Regions from separate parts of the Peribacillus sp. FSL E2-0218 genome, predicted to be linked through region 2. Evidence: riboswitches for the same ligand, from Rfam matches in the RefSeq annotation. Region 2 holds a riboswitch; each other region holds the start of a gene.
The links. Region 2 has a riboswitch for cobalamin ahead of MHI53_RS24535 (ABC transporter substrate-binding protein). Riboswitches for the same ligand answer to the same signal wherever they lie in the genome.
Positions count from the first base shown of each region.

Region 1: it holds a riboswitch for cobalamin, as region 2 does, so the genes downstream of both, MHI53_RS02050 (hypothetical protein) here and MHI53_RS24535 (ABC transporter substrate-binding protein) in region 2, are expected to answer to the same signal.
Region 3: it holds a riboswitch for cobalamin, as region 2 does, so the genes downstream of both, metE (5-methyltetrahydropteroyltriglutamate--homocysteine S-methyltransferase) here and MHI53_RS24535 (ABC transporter substrate-binding protein) in region 2, are expected to answer to the same signal.

Region 1 covers NZ_CP150304.1:420,846-425,088, forward strand. The annotation lists gene MHI53_RS02045 (ABC transporter substrate-binding protein) at 98-1,036, opposite strand; gene MHI53_RS02050 (hypothetical protein) at 1,040-1,639, opposite strand; cobalamin riboswitch at 1,746-1,961, opposite strand; gene MHI53_RS02055 (MoxR family ATPase) at 2,151-3,107, shown strand; gene MHI53_RS02060 (DUF58 domain-containing protein) at 3,167-4,243, shown strand, end outside.
Region 2 covers NZ_CP150304.1:5,066,163-5,070,405, forward strand. The annotation lists gene MHI53_RS24525 (heme ABC transporter ATP-binding protein) at 1-620, opposite strand, end outside; gene MHI53_RS24530 (iron ABC transporter permease) at 613-1,680, opposite strand; gene MHI53_RS24535 (ABC transporter substrate-binding protein) at 1,643-2,614, opposite strand; cobalamin riboswitch at 2,765-2,939, opposite strand; gene MHI53_RS24540 (polysaccharide deacetylase family protein) at 3,017-3,880, opposite strand; tRNA gene MHI53_RS24545 (tRNA-Arg) at 4,100-4,173, shown strand.
Region 3 covers NZ_CP150304.1:796,282-800,524, reverse strand. The annotation lists gene MHI53_RS03840 (aminopeptidase) at 1-109, opposite strand, end outside; gene bcp (thioredoxin-dependent thiol peroxidase) at 66-536, opposite strand; gene MHI53_RS03830 (potassium channel family protein) at 599-1,018, opposite strand; cobalamin riboswitch at 1,230-1,423, shown strand; gene metE (5-methyltetrahydropteroyltriglutamate--homocysteine S-methyltransferase) at 1,576-3,882, shown strand; gene MHI53_RS03820 (acyl-CoA thioesterase) at 3,879-4,243, shown strand, end outside.

The sequences.
Region 1 (4,243 bases), 540 kb from region 2:
ACAAAGGAAGAAAAGCAGAGTCCATTGCCATCACTTAATGTAGCGAATGATATGAATGGAAGGATGCCCCGATATATCGGAGCATCCTTGTTCAATATTATTTAAATAAGTCCGGGTAAACGGTTTTAGCAGCAAGTTCTACCGCTTCACCGATCCTTGGTCCGGGACGGGACATGACACTTTCATCAAGCAGGTGGACGTCATCGTTTTTCACGGCAGCGATTTCTTCCCAACCTTTACGTGATTTTATTTCATCAACGGCATCTTTTACATAGGTTGCAGTGGTAAGGATCGTTTCCGGGTTGCGCTTGACGACTTCTTCCCCGGATATTTTAACCCAGCCCTTTTGGTCGGCAAAGACGTTTTTAATGCCAGCGGTTTCCAGGATTTCTTGTTGGAAGGTTTCGTCACCTGTTGTATAGATTTCCGGAGCCGGACTGATTTCAAAATATGTTTGCTCCTGTTCATCCAAGGTTCCCACTTTTTCCTCGACACTTGCTATTTGGGATTTGATATCCTTCACCAATGCATCGCCTTTCTTGGTAACTCCCATCACTTTGGCAATCTGCTCAATATCTCCGTATACGTCATCGAAATTGGCTGCCGATTTAATGATGAATATAGGGATGCCGGCATCTTCGAGTGGCTTCAGCGTCGCTTCATCGCCAACGGTATAAGCGATGATCGCATCTGGCTTCAGGGCTATGATCTTTTCTGCATTGATATTCACGGAATCTGAAACATGTTCGATTTTCTTCGCTTCCTCGGGATAATTATCGAAGTCCGTCACGCCAACCACTTTCTTCCCCTGTCCTAAGGCAAATAGAATTTCGGTATTGCTAGGCTGCAGTGAAACGACTTTTTCTGGTGCCTTATAGAATTTTATTTTCTTTCCAGTATCATCTGTAACGGTATAGCTCTTCGCCTCGTTCGCTTTTTTATCATCTTTTGCAGATTGATCCGTTACGCCACATCCTGTAAGGAAAAGGGCGAGCATAAGCATGGAAATCCAGCTGAATCTTTGGGTACATTTCATTATTTATTCCTCCATCTGTTTTTTCATCGGTTTAGTAGGATAAGATTTGCTAATAAAAGGTATTTCTTCAAAGCCTTGTCGCTTATTAACGTAGACTGCCATTACGAATAAAACGTTTGCAAGCAAGTGGGCGTAATCGAAAAGGATGTCCGGAACTTCCCTTTCCAGACTGACTTTGTGCAAAGCGCGGACGGACTTTTTGGCTTCGCTGCGGCAGGCATGCAGGGCACATGCCGCCGTTGACCCTTGGGGGAGCACAAATGTCTGGATCTGTTCTTTAACTTCTGCGACATACCGGTCATAAATCGAACTTAAATGGTCCAGGTCATGGTCGCTGATGGCTAGTTTTCCACGGACTGAACCATTTAGATGATAGGCCATGGGCAGCAAAACCATTAAATCCCGGTGAACGTCAGGAACATCCTTCGTCAGGGATGCGGCCATGCCGATTCGCGTCGTCAAGGAGTCTGTTCGTATTTCAAAATCGACTGTGGAAGCGGATTCGCGCATGTATGGATAGCATAAAAAACGAAGGTCTTTCTTTGCCATAACTCTTCCTCCTTTACGTAGTTTGGTGAATGACTGCCGTATCGCTTTTCGCATCAAAACAAAAAGCCGACCAAGAGTTTTGGTCGGCATCGAGCATCCATGTATTCCTAGTAGAAAAAAAGATGGAAGGCTGCCGTACAATCTCCTATCTTCCGAAGAGCATGATACGATAAAAAAAGGCAGGTCTCCTGGCTTGTGCGTCATTTTACTCTAAGAACCTTCCCATTTGATGATGGATAGCACAAATGTCCAATCCACCATCAAATAGTGGTATGCATCTTATTTCATTAGCACTTACAGTTGCGGAAACAGCTTCGGTTTTGAACCGAATTCCCTATTAAGCTGACAAGGCAGCACCCTTTTCTGCAAGGTTCATATTCACTTAGGATAAGTTTACCATACCTTTTTCCTTAAGCTGCACTAATATTTTTAGAGAATTTCGTTTATGGTTTACGGAATATCTAGTAAACTTACAATGTAAGGATTAATTGGCTGTTACTGTAAAGAGAAGTCGGAGATAGATTGGAAATGAGATAATCGTGATAGATTTCCCAGGAGGTAGCGAATGATTTATAAGCAGGCAAATCAAAAACTGGAAAAGGTTCTAGGAAATATTGAAAAAGTGATTATCGGAAAGCGGGATATTGCAGAACTGAGCATCGTCGCACTGCTTTCCGGTGGGCATGTTTTATTGGAGGATGTTCCGGGAGTAGGCAAGACAGTCATGGTCCGGGCGCTTGCCAAATCGATAAGTGCGAGCTTTAAGCGAATACAATTCACGCCTGATTTACTCCCTTCCGATGTAACCGGCGTTTCGATTTTCAACCCAAAGGAACAAGCGTTCATTTTTCGGCCAGGACCGATAATGGGACATATTATTTTGGCAGATGAAATTAACCGGACCTCTCCGAAAACGCAGTCTGCCCTGCTTGAAGCGATGGAGGAGGCAAGTGTGACGATCGATGGCGTCACCAGGGGATTGGAGCAGCCCTTTTTTGTCATGGCGACGCAGAACCCGATTGAGTACGAGGGCACATATCCGCTTCCGGAAGCGCAATTGGATCGATTCCTGTTAAAAATGAAGATGGGCTACCCGAGTGTTGCGGAAGAAATCGAGGTCCTGCAAAGAGCTCAATACATGGCTCCGCTTGAAGAGCTGGAATCAGTCATCACCTTGGAAGAATTGAAGGCCCTGCAGGCAGAGGCTAAGATGGTGATCGTGGATGACACAATAAAAGGATATATTGTTGAACTGGCCAATGAAACGAGGAGCCATCAGGCTGTCTATCTTGGGGTCAGTCCGCGTGGATCGATTGCTTTGATGAAGGCAGCCCAAGCTTATGCACTAATACAGGGCAGGGATTATGTCCTGCCGGATGATGTTCAATATTTAGCTCCGTTCGTTTTCTCCCACCGCCTGATTTTAAAACCTGAAGCGAATTATGATGGCTTCGATGCTGAAATGGTGATCACCGAAATTGTCGCGAAGACTCATGTGCCTGTGAAACGGGCCTTGTCATAATGCGTAGCTTCAATCATTTTCTAAAGAAAAACATGAATGCGGCCGGGTTGGTATTTCTTATGGCCACTTCCTTTTGCTTTGCGATGTTTCAAGGCGGATTTGTCAGTTGGTTCATTTTTTATTCGTTTTTGCCCTTTGCCGCGTATGCCATGATTCTGCTGTTTTATCCCCTTCACTCCATTACGGTTGAAAGAAACGTCAGCAAAAGAGAATGCCAGGCAGGTGAAACCGTTGAAATGAACCTGACGTTCACCCGTAAGAACCGGCTCCCGCTCTTATTTCTGGTGATAGAGGAGGAATTGCCAGGAGATATGGAAGATAGTGAAGATAGTGAAGATAGTGGGATTTATAGAAAGGCGCTGATCTTCCCTGGGTTCAAGCGTACCATCAGCTTGTCGTATGCTTTGGAGGGCCTGCCACGTGGTGAGCATAGGTTCCAATCGATCCGTTTTTTGATAGGGGACTTTTTTGGACTCGTTGAAAAGGAGGCGATATTCGATTCTCCTATGAATATAACCGTTTTCCCTACGTATCATGAGCTTGACTCCCTATATCTCGATCAATTGTTCAATCAGGGACAAGCAGGCCCGACAAAGAAAACACATCGGGAACATTCGGTGGTATCCGGGGTGAGGGAGTATCAGCCAGGTGATCAGCTTTCATGGATCAACTGGAAAGCGACGGCTCGAACGAGTGAGATCATGACGAAGGAATTCGAAGTGCAAAAAAATCGGGATGTATGGATCATCCTTGATAACCAGCCATCGATATCATTTGAAGAATCCATTATTGCGGCGGCTTCCTTTGTCCACAGCCTGTTAAAAAAGGGCATCCAGGTTGGTTATGCGAGTACGTCTTCGAGTCTAATCCTGCCTGCCGGGGCGGGCAGGAACCAGAGAAGGAAGATTTTTACCAGACTTGCTAAAGAAAGAACGGATGAAACAAATGCATTAGCTGATAAAGGAAGGAAGGGAAATTTGCCGGCAAACGCAGCCGTGATTTTCATCGTATCCGATTTGACCAGGGAAAAGATGGAACTATTAAATGCTTTCCGCACTAATCGAGGGTTAACGATGTTATGCATGAAGAATCCGGAAAATCTACTGGATGAGGAAAAAAGGGTAATGACTACTGCT
Region 2 (4,243 bases):
TCACAATATAATCCAGCCAGATTCAAGTCATGAAAAATCGATATGACGGTCAATTCCTGCTCCTTTGCCATCTTCCTCATCAAATCAAGAAGTTCCTTTTGATACGATAGATCCAAGTGGTTCGTCGGCTCATCCAAAAAAAGTACTTCAGGCTCCTGGGCCAGCGCCTGGGCCAGCAAGACCCGCTGTCTCTCCCCTCCTGATAGCCGTTCGAAATGAAGATCCTGGAATTCGGCCACTCCCGTTTGTTTCATCACCCGTTGGACAATCCTTTCATCCTCCTCAGACCAGCTGTGGAACCAGCCTGTTTGATGGGCGTACCTCCCAAGCGAGACCGTTTCCTTCACCGTATACGAAAAAGCTAACGAGGAATGTTGAGGAAGCACCGCAATGACCCGTGCAAGCTGTTTTGCCGAATAATCCTGCAAATCTTTTCCTTTGATCCGTATGCTTCCTTGCTTGTAAGCGAGCACCCCGCTGAGCATACTCAACAGCGTCGTTTTTCCGCTGCCGTTTGGACCGAGGATCCCGAATAGTTCTCCTTTTTGAACGTCGAAAGAGATGGAATCCAAAACGCTTTTGTTATCATATCCACCTGTTAACCCTTTAACTTCAAGCATCCGTCCTACCCACTCTCCGTCTCCTTAATAAAATGAGGGCAAATGCAGGTGCCCCGATCAGTGAGGTGATGACCCCGATCGGCAGTTCCGACGGGGCGATGATCGTCCGTGCCACAAGATCTGCCAAAATCAAGAACCCGCTTCCTACCAGCAATGATAACGGAAGCAGATGCCTATGATCTGGCCCCCATATCCTCCGGACCAAATGGGGAATCACCAGCCCTACAAAGCCGATCGTGCCTGAAACGGCAACCGCTGCGCCCGTCAATATCGAGCCCGCGATCAGGATCCACATTTTCCGCCTCTGCACGTCGACACCTAAATGTTTTGCCCGGTCCTCCCCGAAGGTCATCGCATTCAATTCCCTCGTATTCATGATCAGAATCAACGAGCCAATGATGAAAAACGGCAGAATGATTCCGATATAATTCCACCCGCGCATGGACACGCTGCCCATGAGCCAGCCGATGATTTGTCTTAATTCCTCCCCCGTCAACGCAATCATCAAGGATATGAAGGCGCTTAAAAACGAGCTGAAGATGATTCCGGTCAAAATGATCGTTTCGACCTTCATCGATCGATCCATTTTTTTTGCGAATGTCAGCACACAAAAAATCGTAATCACGGAACATAAGATGCTCAATGCAGGAAGCGTATATAAGCCGATGAACGGGAGTGATATATTCAGGAATAACGTCACCACTGCCCCGACTGATGCTCCTGACGATATCCCGAGCGTGTAGGGATCGGCAAGCGGATTCCGGAGCAGCCCCTGAAATGCCGCACCCGCGATCGCCAAGCATGCCCCGACCAAACCAGCAAGCAATACACGCGGCAAACGGATGTTCATCACGATATTCGTCAGCATCACATCGGGATCAGCGGAAATCGGCAAATGAAAAATCTCCTTGCCGATTATTTGCATAAGTACGGGGATCGGTACGGACACCGAACCGAATGAGATGCCGATCGTACTGGCAAAAAGTAAAAACAATGACGCAAGCAAATAAGCAAGCGCCCATTTAGTTGTCAAATACGTTCGGATAGATTGATTTGGCAAGTTCCTCTACTCCCTCTATTAAACGTGGACCTGAACGGGTCACCAAGTCGGAATGGACATCAAAGACTTGGGCATTCTTAACCGCCGTTACGTCTTGCCACCCTTTTCGGCCCGTCACTCCACTTACCGGGTCTTTTGTGTAATAACCATAAGTCGTAATGATGACATCCGGATTGGCTGCAATCATCGACTCTTCATCCATTTTGGCCCAGCCATCCACATCCGCTGCAGCATTATCAGCTGAGATCATCACAAGCATTTCATTCATGAATGTATTTTTACCAGGTGTATAGATATCCGGGGACGGCGAAACCTCCACTAAAACGGTCTTTCTTTCCGATTCCTTTACCGATTTGGCCTTCTCAGAAATAACCTTCAGCTTCGTTTTCATGTCCGTGATGATGTCTTTTGCCTTAGCTTGCTCGCCTGTTGCCATCCCGATCATATCAATGGATTTGTACACCTCATTGAAGCTTTGGGCATCATTGACTACAAGCACATCTATTCCCGCATCCTTAAGCTGCTGGAGCCCCTCCTTCGAATTATGGGCACTCGATGCATGGGCAAGAACAAGATCGGGCTTCAAGGATACGATCAATTCCGTGTTCATCTCCATGCCGCCCACTTTTTCGATATCCTTCGTTTCTTCCGGGTAATTATCATTGTCGGACACGCCAATAACCTTATTACCTAAACCAAGCGCAAAGACCACTTCCGTATTGCTTGGTATCAACGTAACGATTTTCTTCGGTTTTTCTTCTATCGTCACCTTTTCGCCCGTTGCATCTTTAATCGTAACCGGGAAGGCTTGTTGTGTAGCCTGATTCGTCTGCTGCTTTCCTTTTCCTTCATCGGCCGTGCCGCTGCAGCCAACCATCATGCCAGCCGTCAGCACCATCACCAGTATCAGGCCAAAAATCTTCTTCACGTTCATTCCCCACAATCATTTCATTTAGTTTTAGCCCGCCTTAAGCGAGGACCTCATGACAAAAAGCATCCCCCGTCAAACGGAAGATGCTTGTATGGCAACAATATCATTACGGACTCTTTACGGTCTGCCACACACCTCCCCATCCGCGTGGGTCACAGGTGTACGAATCTTGGCAGGTCTCCTGGCTCATGGTCATCGTCAACGGCATCTCCCATATCCCAAACAGTGGCATACAGCCGTCAGCTCCCATATACAGTGGCGGGACCGCGCTGGCATTGAACCAGCTTCCCTTTTAAGTCATTTAGACACCAAATCGTTCATATGTATATAATTTTCACTGCTTATCATTATACACCATGCAAGAAGCGATTATTGGGTGATTTTTCACAAAACGCCGGTCCAGCTTCAGTAATTGGACGCATTTTCAATCAGTGATGCAAATCCCCCTACGGATAATCCCGGTGAAATCCGAACGCGATGCAGGGCATGCATCCCTTGATCACTTGTTGCCCCGCCAGGTTCGGTGGTGACTGCCATCTTGTATCCGGCTTCTTCCGATAACCTGAGGCTCTCCTCGTTATAACGGCCGACTGGATACGAAAGTACCGTCGTCTCCTGGTTCAGAATGCGATCGAATAAATCCTTGGACTGGACCATTTCAGCTTCCTGCTGTCCGGAAGTCATCCGGTTCAGCTCAAGATGGTTGATTGTATGACTCTCGATGGAAATCCCATTCGCACTCATCTCCATCATTTGATCTTCCGTCAGGTGATGAGCTTTACCAATGGACTTCCCGATCATGAAGATGGTCGCTTTCAACTCATATTCCTTCAATATAGGAAAAGCCTCGGTGTAGTTATCTGTATAGCCATCATCAAAAGTAATCCAGACACACTTTTCACTTGGCATTATATTTTCGCTTAAAACGAGAAAGGCTTCATTAGGCGATAAAGTCTGGTAGCCATTTTCCCGAAGCCAAGCCATTTGCAGCCGGAATTCCTCCTTCGGCACCCGAAGGTTATTCCCCTCCGATATGCTGTGATACATCAATATCGGAAGCCTAACCGCGGACTCGGCCCTTATCCAGCCACTCGTGTCGATTCGTTCAGGATTTGCTCCATCCTCCGAATCTATTTCGGCCTCATTCTCCTCTGCTGCAGCCACCTCGATATTCTCTTCCACAATCGGCGCAGCCGTCTTTTTACCTATTTTCTCTAAAACACCTTGTGAACAGCCAGCTAAAATGAAAACTACAAACACTGCTGCCATCCATACCAATCTGTATTTTCCCACTATCATTCTCCTATTTTTTTCTAGCATAATAGTACCAGAAAATCAGCGAATAATAAAGTATCCCAATTAACGCAATAAAAGGTAAAAATCATCGTTATATGACCCGCCAGGCATTTTTTTTCATAATTATAAGCTACTCACTTGAAAAGTTTGCCTATAACAAATATAATAAACAAGTCGTCGACCTTTTAACATGTCCCAGTAGCTCAGCAGGATAGAGCGACAGCCTCCTAAGCTGTAGGTCGTAGGTTCGATTCCTATCTGGGACGCTAAAAAAAACCCCTTACATGTTAAGGGGTTTTTTGTTTTATATAACAGTTTGTTTTCCTAAAATAAAAT
Region 3 (4,243 bases), 910 kb from region 2:
CTTTTGGCTTCAATCGTATTGAATGATGAATCAACTTGGCGGCGAGCTCCCTATGTCGCTCAGCCTTATTTTTGGAGTTCACGAAGAGTTTCAAGAGCGTCTTCAACATGGCCTTTGACTTTTACTTTGCGCCATTCTTTGACGATCATGCCTTCCTTGTCAATCAGGAAGGTAGAACGCTCAATGCCCATATATTCCTTGCCAAAGTTCTTTTTCAATTGCCACACATCGAATGCTTCGGCAGCTTGATGACTTTCATCAGCCAGCAAAAGGAAAGGCAATCCATGTTTTTCAATGAACTTTTCATGACGCGCGGCTGGATCCGGGCTGATGCCAATGATGACAGCATCCAATTCCTCAAAGTGTTCATTGTGATCCCGAAAATCACAGGCCTCCGTCGTGCAACCCGGGGTCATATCTTTAGGGTAAAAATATAAAACAACATATTTGCCCTTGAACTGCGAAAGGGAAACCATTTCACCGTTGTTAGCAGGTAAATGAAAATCAGGTGCTTTTTCTCCAATTTTAACAGTCATTTAGAACCCTCCATTTTCTTCATTATGGTAAGGGTACCCAATAATCGAAAGAAACACAACTTTCATTTATCCTTCCTATCCTTCTGGTCCAGGTCGATTACCGTCCGAATCACGAATGCCGCCGGAAGCGTGTATCCGATGAATGCCTGTATTGTCGCTATCATCCGTCCCATGCCTATAGGGGCTATATCGCCATATCCTACAGAAAACATCGTCATCGCACTGAAATAAAAAGAAGTTTTCAGTTGTTCATAAAAAGTGCCATCCAATCGGTTGCCCATATCAAGAATCACTGAGTGATTCTGAAGCTCGTATAATAAATAAATCAGTGCAAAACCGACCAATATCGTCGCATATAAATTGCCGAGCCAAAGCATGTCTTCAAGAGAAAACTTTTTCCCTCCCGACTCAACAAGAAATAACGTCCGAATGCTCATCACCATGCAAAAAATGATTCCAGCAATCAAGATGTAGAAAGTCATCCCCCACGCCCCATTTCAAAACGCCCACTTCCTTATACATACTCCCTGTCCAATCAATATATTCTATTTTGGAAAGACTTCAGCCTTGCCATAAACCACTTGTCATGGGCATGTTTACGAAACTTTTGCTTGTTGACCCTTTTGGTCGGATATGTTAAGATTGTCTAAATTTTTATAATAGTTTCTATTTTATAAATTTTTAATTTATCGAATTTCATATGTGGAAACAGGTTCCTAATGTTCATTAGGATTAAAAGGGAAGTCCGGTGTAATCCCGGCACGGTCCCGCCACTGTAATGGGAATGTTAGCGCCACCCGATATGCCACTGATCCTAAGGATTGGGAAGGCTTGCCGCTAATAATATGCCCTAAGTCAGGAGACCTGCCTGTTTCAACAACACTGTTTTAACCTACGGGAGATAGGGAGGTGTTAGGAACCTTTCATGTAAGTGGCAATTCGCTTGACACTTTATTTTAAGCATTTCTAACTTTCTCTTTTTGACTGTTAGGGGTGCTTTTTTTGTTGGATATCAATCAAATTCAAAGAATGTAGGAGGATGGAAATTTTGAAAAGTAGTAATCTGGGATACCCCCGCATCGGGGAAGATCGTGAATGGAAACGCACATTAGAAGCTTACTGGTCAGGAAAAATCGAAGAAACGGAATTCACATCGCAACTGGAAGCGATCCGGTTGGGCAACCTGCGAAAGCAAAAAGAGCTAGGCGTTGATATCATTCCTGTCAATGACTTTACTTTGTATGACCAAATGCTCGATACTTCCGTGATGTTCGGTCTTGTTCCCGAACGTTATTCCTCTTATGAAGGAGGAAGTGTCCCCCTTTCCGTTTATTATTCAATGGCCCGCGGTAACAAGGACGAAGTCGCATCCGAGATGACGAAATGGTTCAATACGAATTATCACTATATCGTCCCGGAATTAAAACGCTCCCAGCTGACTTTAACAGAAAATAAGCCGCTTGCTGCATATCGGGAAGCCAAGGAGAAGCTGGGGATTGAAACGAAGCCGGTGCTTATCGGACCGTATACCTTCATCTCCCTTTCCAAAGGCTTCAATAAAGAAGATATCCCTGGCATCATCCTGAGCCTGCTCCCCCTCTATACACAAATATTGCAGGAGTTGGAGCAAGAAGGTGTGCAGTGGATTCAGTTAGATGAGCCTTCCCTTGTTTCATCGATATCCAAAGATGATATGGAAACTGTTACATACCTCTATGAAAAACTGAATGAAGCGGCACCTCACCTGAACATCATGCTCCAAACATACTTTGATGCCGTTGAACACTATGAAGCGGTCACTCAATTGAAAGTTCAGGGAATCGGGCTCGATTTTGTTCATGATAAAGGAAGAAATGTCAGCAATCTTGAAACATTCGGCTTCCCGGCAGACAAAGTGCTTGGTGCAGGCGTGATTGACGGAAAAAACATTTGGCTTTCCGATTTATCGAGCAAGCTTCAATTAATCGAGACGATCAAGAACAAAGTGGCAGAAGATAAAATCTGGCTCCAACCCTCTTGTTCCCTGCTTCATGTTCCAGTGACCGTTCGCAATGAAAACGCGCTTGCTAAAGAAGTGAAGGAGGCACTTGCCTTCGCCGATGAGAAGCTAGAAGAAATCACTACCCTTGTCAAAGGCAGCAATCTAGGTTTGGAGGCAATCGTAAAGAAAGTGGATGCGAATAAATTGGCGATCCAAACGTTAGCCAGTTCCCAGGCCCGGAATCATAAAGCAGTACAAGCCGATGTAGAAAAGGTTAAATCCAAGACCTCGGGACGTCAGCTGGCATTTAAAGAGCGTTACCAAAAACAACGTGAATTTTTCAAGTTGCCTTTTCTTCCTTCTACAACGATCGGCAGCTTCCCCCAAACATTTGAAGTGAAACAAGCACGCAGTAAATTTAAAAGAGGAGAATGGACTGCTGCCCAATATGAAACATTCATAAATGATGAGATTGCCAGGTGGATCGATATTCAAGAAGAAATCGGCCTAGATGTTCTCGTTCACGGAGAATTTGAACGGACGGATATGGTTGAATATTTCGGCCATAAGCTGGGGGGATTCGTCTTTCTGGAAAAAGGGTGGGTTCAATCCTACGGTTCTCGCTGCGTCAAGCCCCCCGTCATTTACGGCGACGTTCATTTCATCAAGCCGATGACAGTCAGGGAAAGCGTCCATGCTCAATCACTGACAAAGAAAACGGTAAAGGGAATGCTCACAGGTCCTGTAACGATTTTGAACTGGTCATTTGTCCGTGATGATATTTCAAGGGAGAATGTTTGCTATCAGCTTGCCCTTGCCTTGGATAAAGAGGTACTTGCCTTGGAAGCGGCAGGAATCAAGATGATCCAAGTGGATGAGCCTGCACTTAGAGAAGGACTTCCATTGAAGAAAAGCGACCGGGAAGAGTATTTGAACTGGGCGGTGAATTCGTTCCTGATTTCCACATCGAGCGTGGAAGATACAACGCAAATCCATACGCATATGTGCTATTGTGACTTCAACAGTTTCATGGATGTCATCTCTTCCCTCGATGCCGATGTCATTTCCATCGAAACATCCCGCAGCCACGGGGAGCTTGCCTCCGCATTCGAGGAAAAGACATACGAAAAAGGAATTGGCCTAGGGGTATATGATATTCATAGTCCTCGAGTCCCGGCTGTGAAGGAAATGGTCGACATGATTGAACGAGGCATCAAGGTATTGGATAAAGACCAGTTTTGGATCAATCCTGACTGCGGCCTGAAAACGAGGGGCGTCCCTGAAACGGTTTCTTCCCTTAAAAATATGGTCGAGGCAGCCAAAATCGTACGGGAAAAGCTATTGGCCCAAACAACCGGCAAATGATCGAAAACGACGTAGAGATAGCAGCAGGCCAACCCACACAGCAGTCAAGGACCTTTTTAACTGACCTTGTTTTCCCGCCTGACACAAATCATCACAATACCATTTTTGGCGGGAAAGTAATGGCCTATGTCGATAAAATCGCCTGCATTTCGGCTATGCGCCATTGTCGAAAGCCAGTCGTGACAGCATCAAGCGACTCTTTTGATTTTTTGGCCCCCATCAAGACAGGAGATGCGATTAACCTAGAGGCTTATGTCACATGTGCCCACCGCACTTCCATGGAGGTATTCGTGAAGGTGGAGCGAGAAAACTTATTAACAGGTGAAAAGCAGCTTACGGCACGCGCCTTTTTAACGATGCT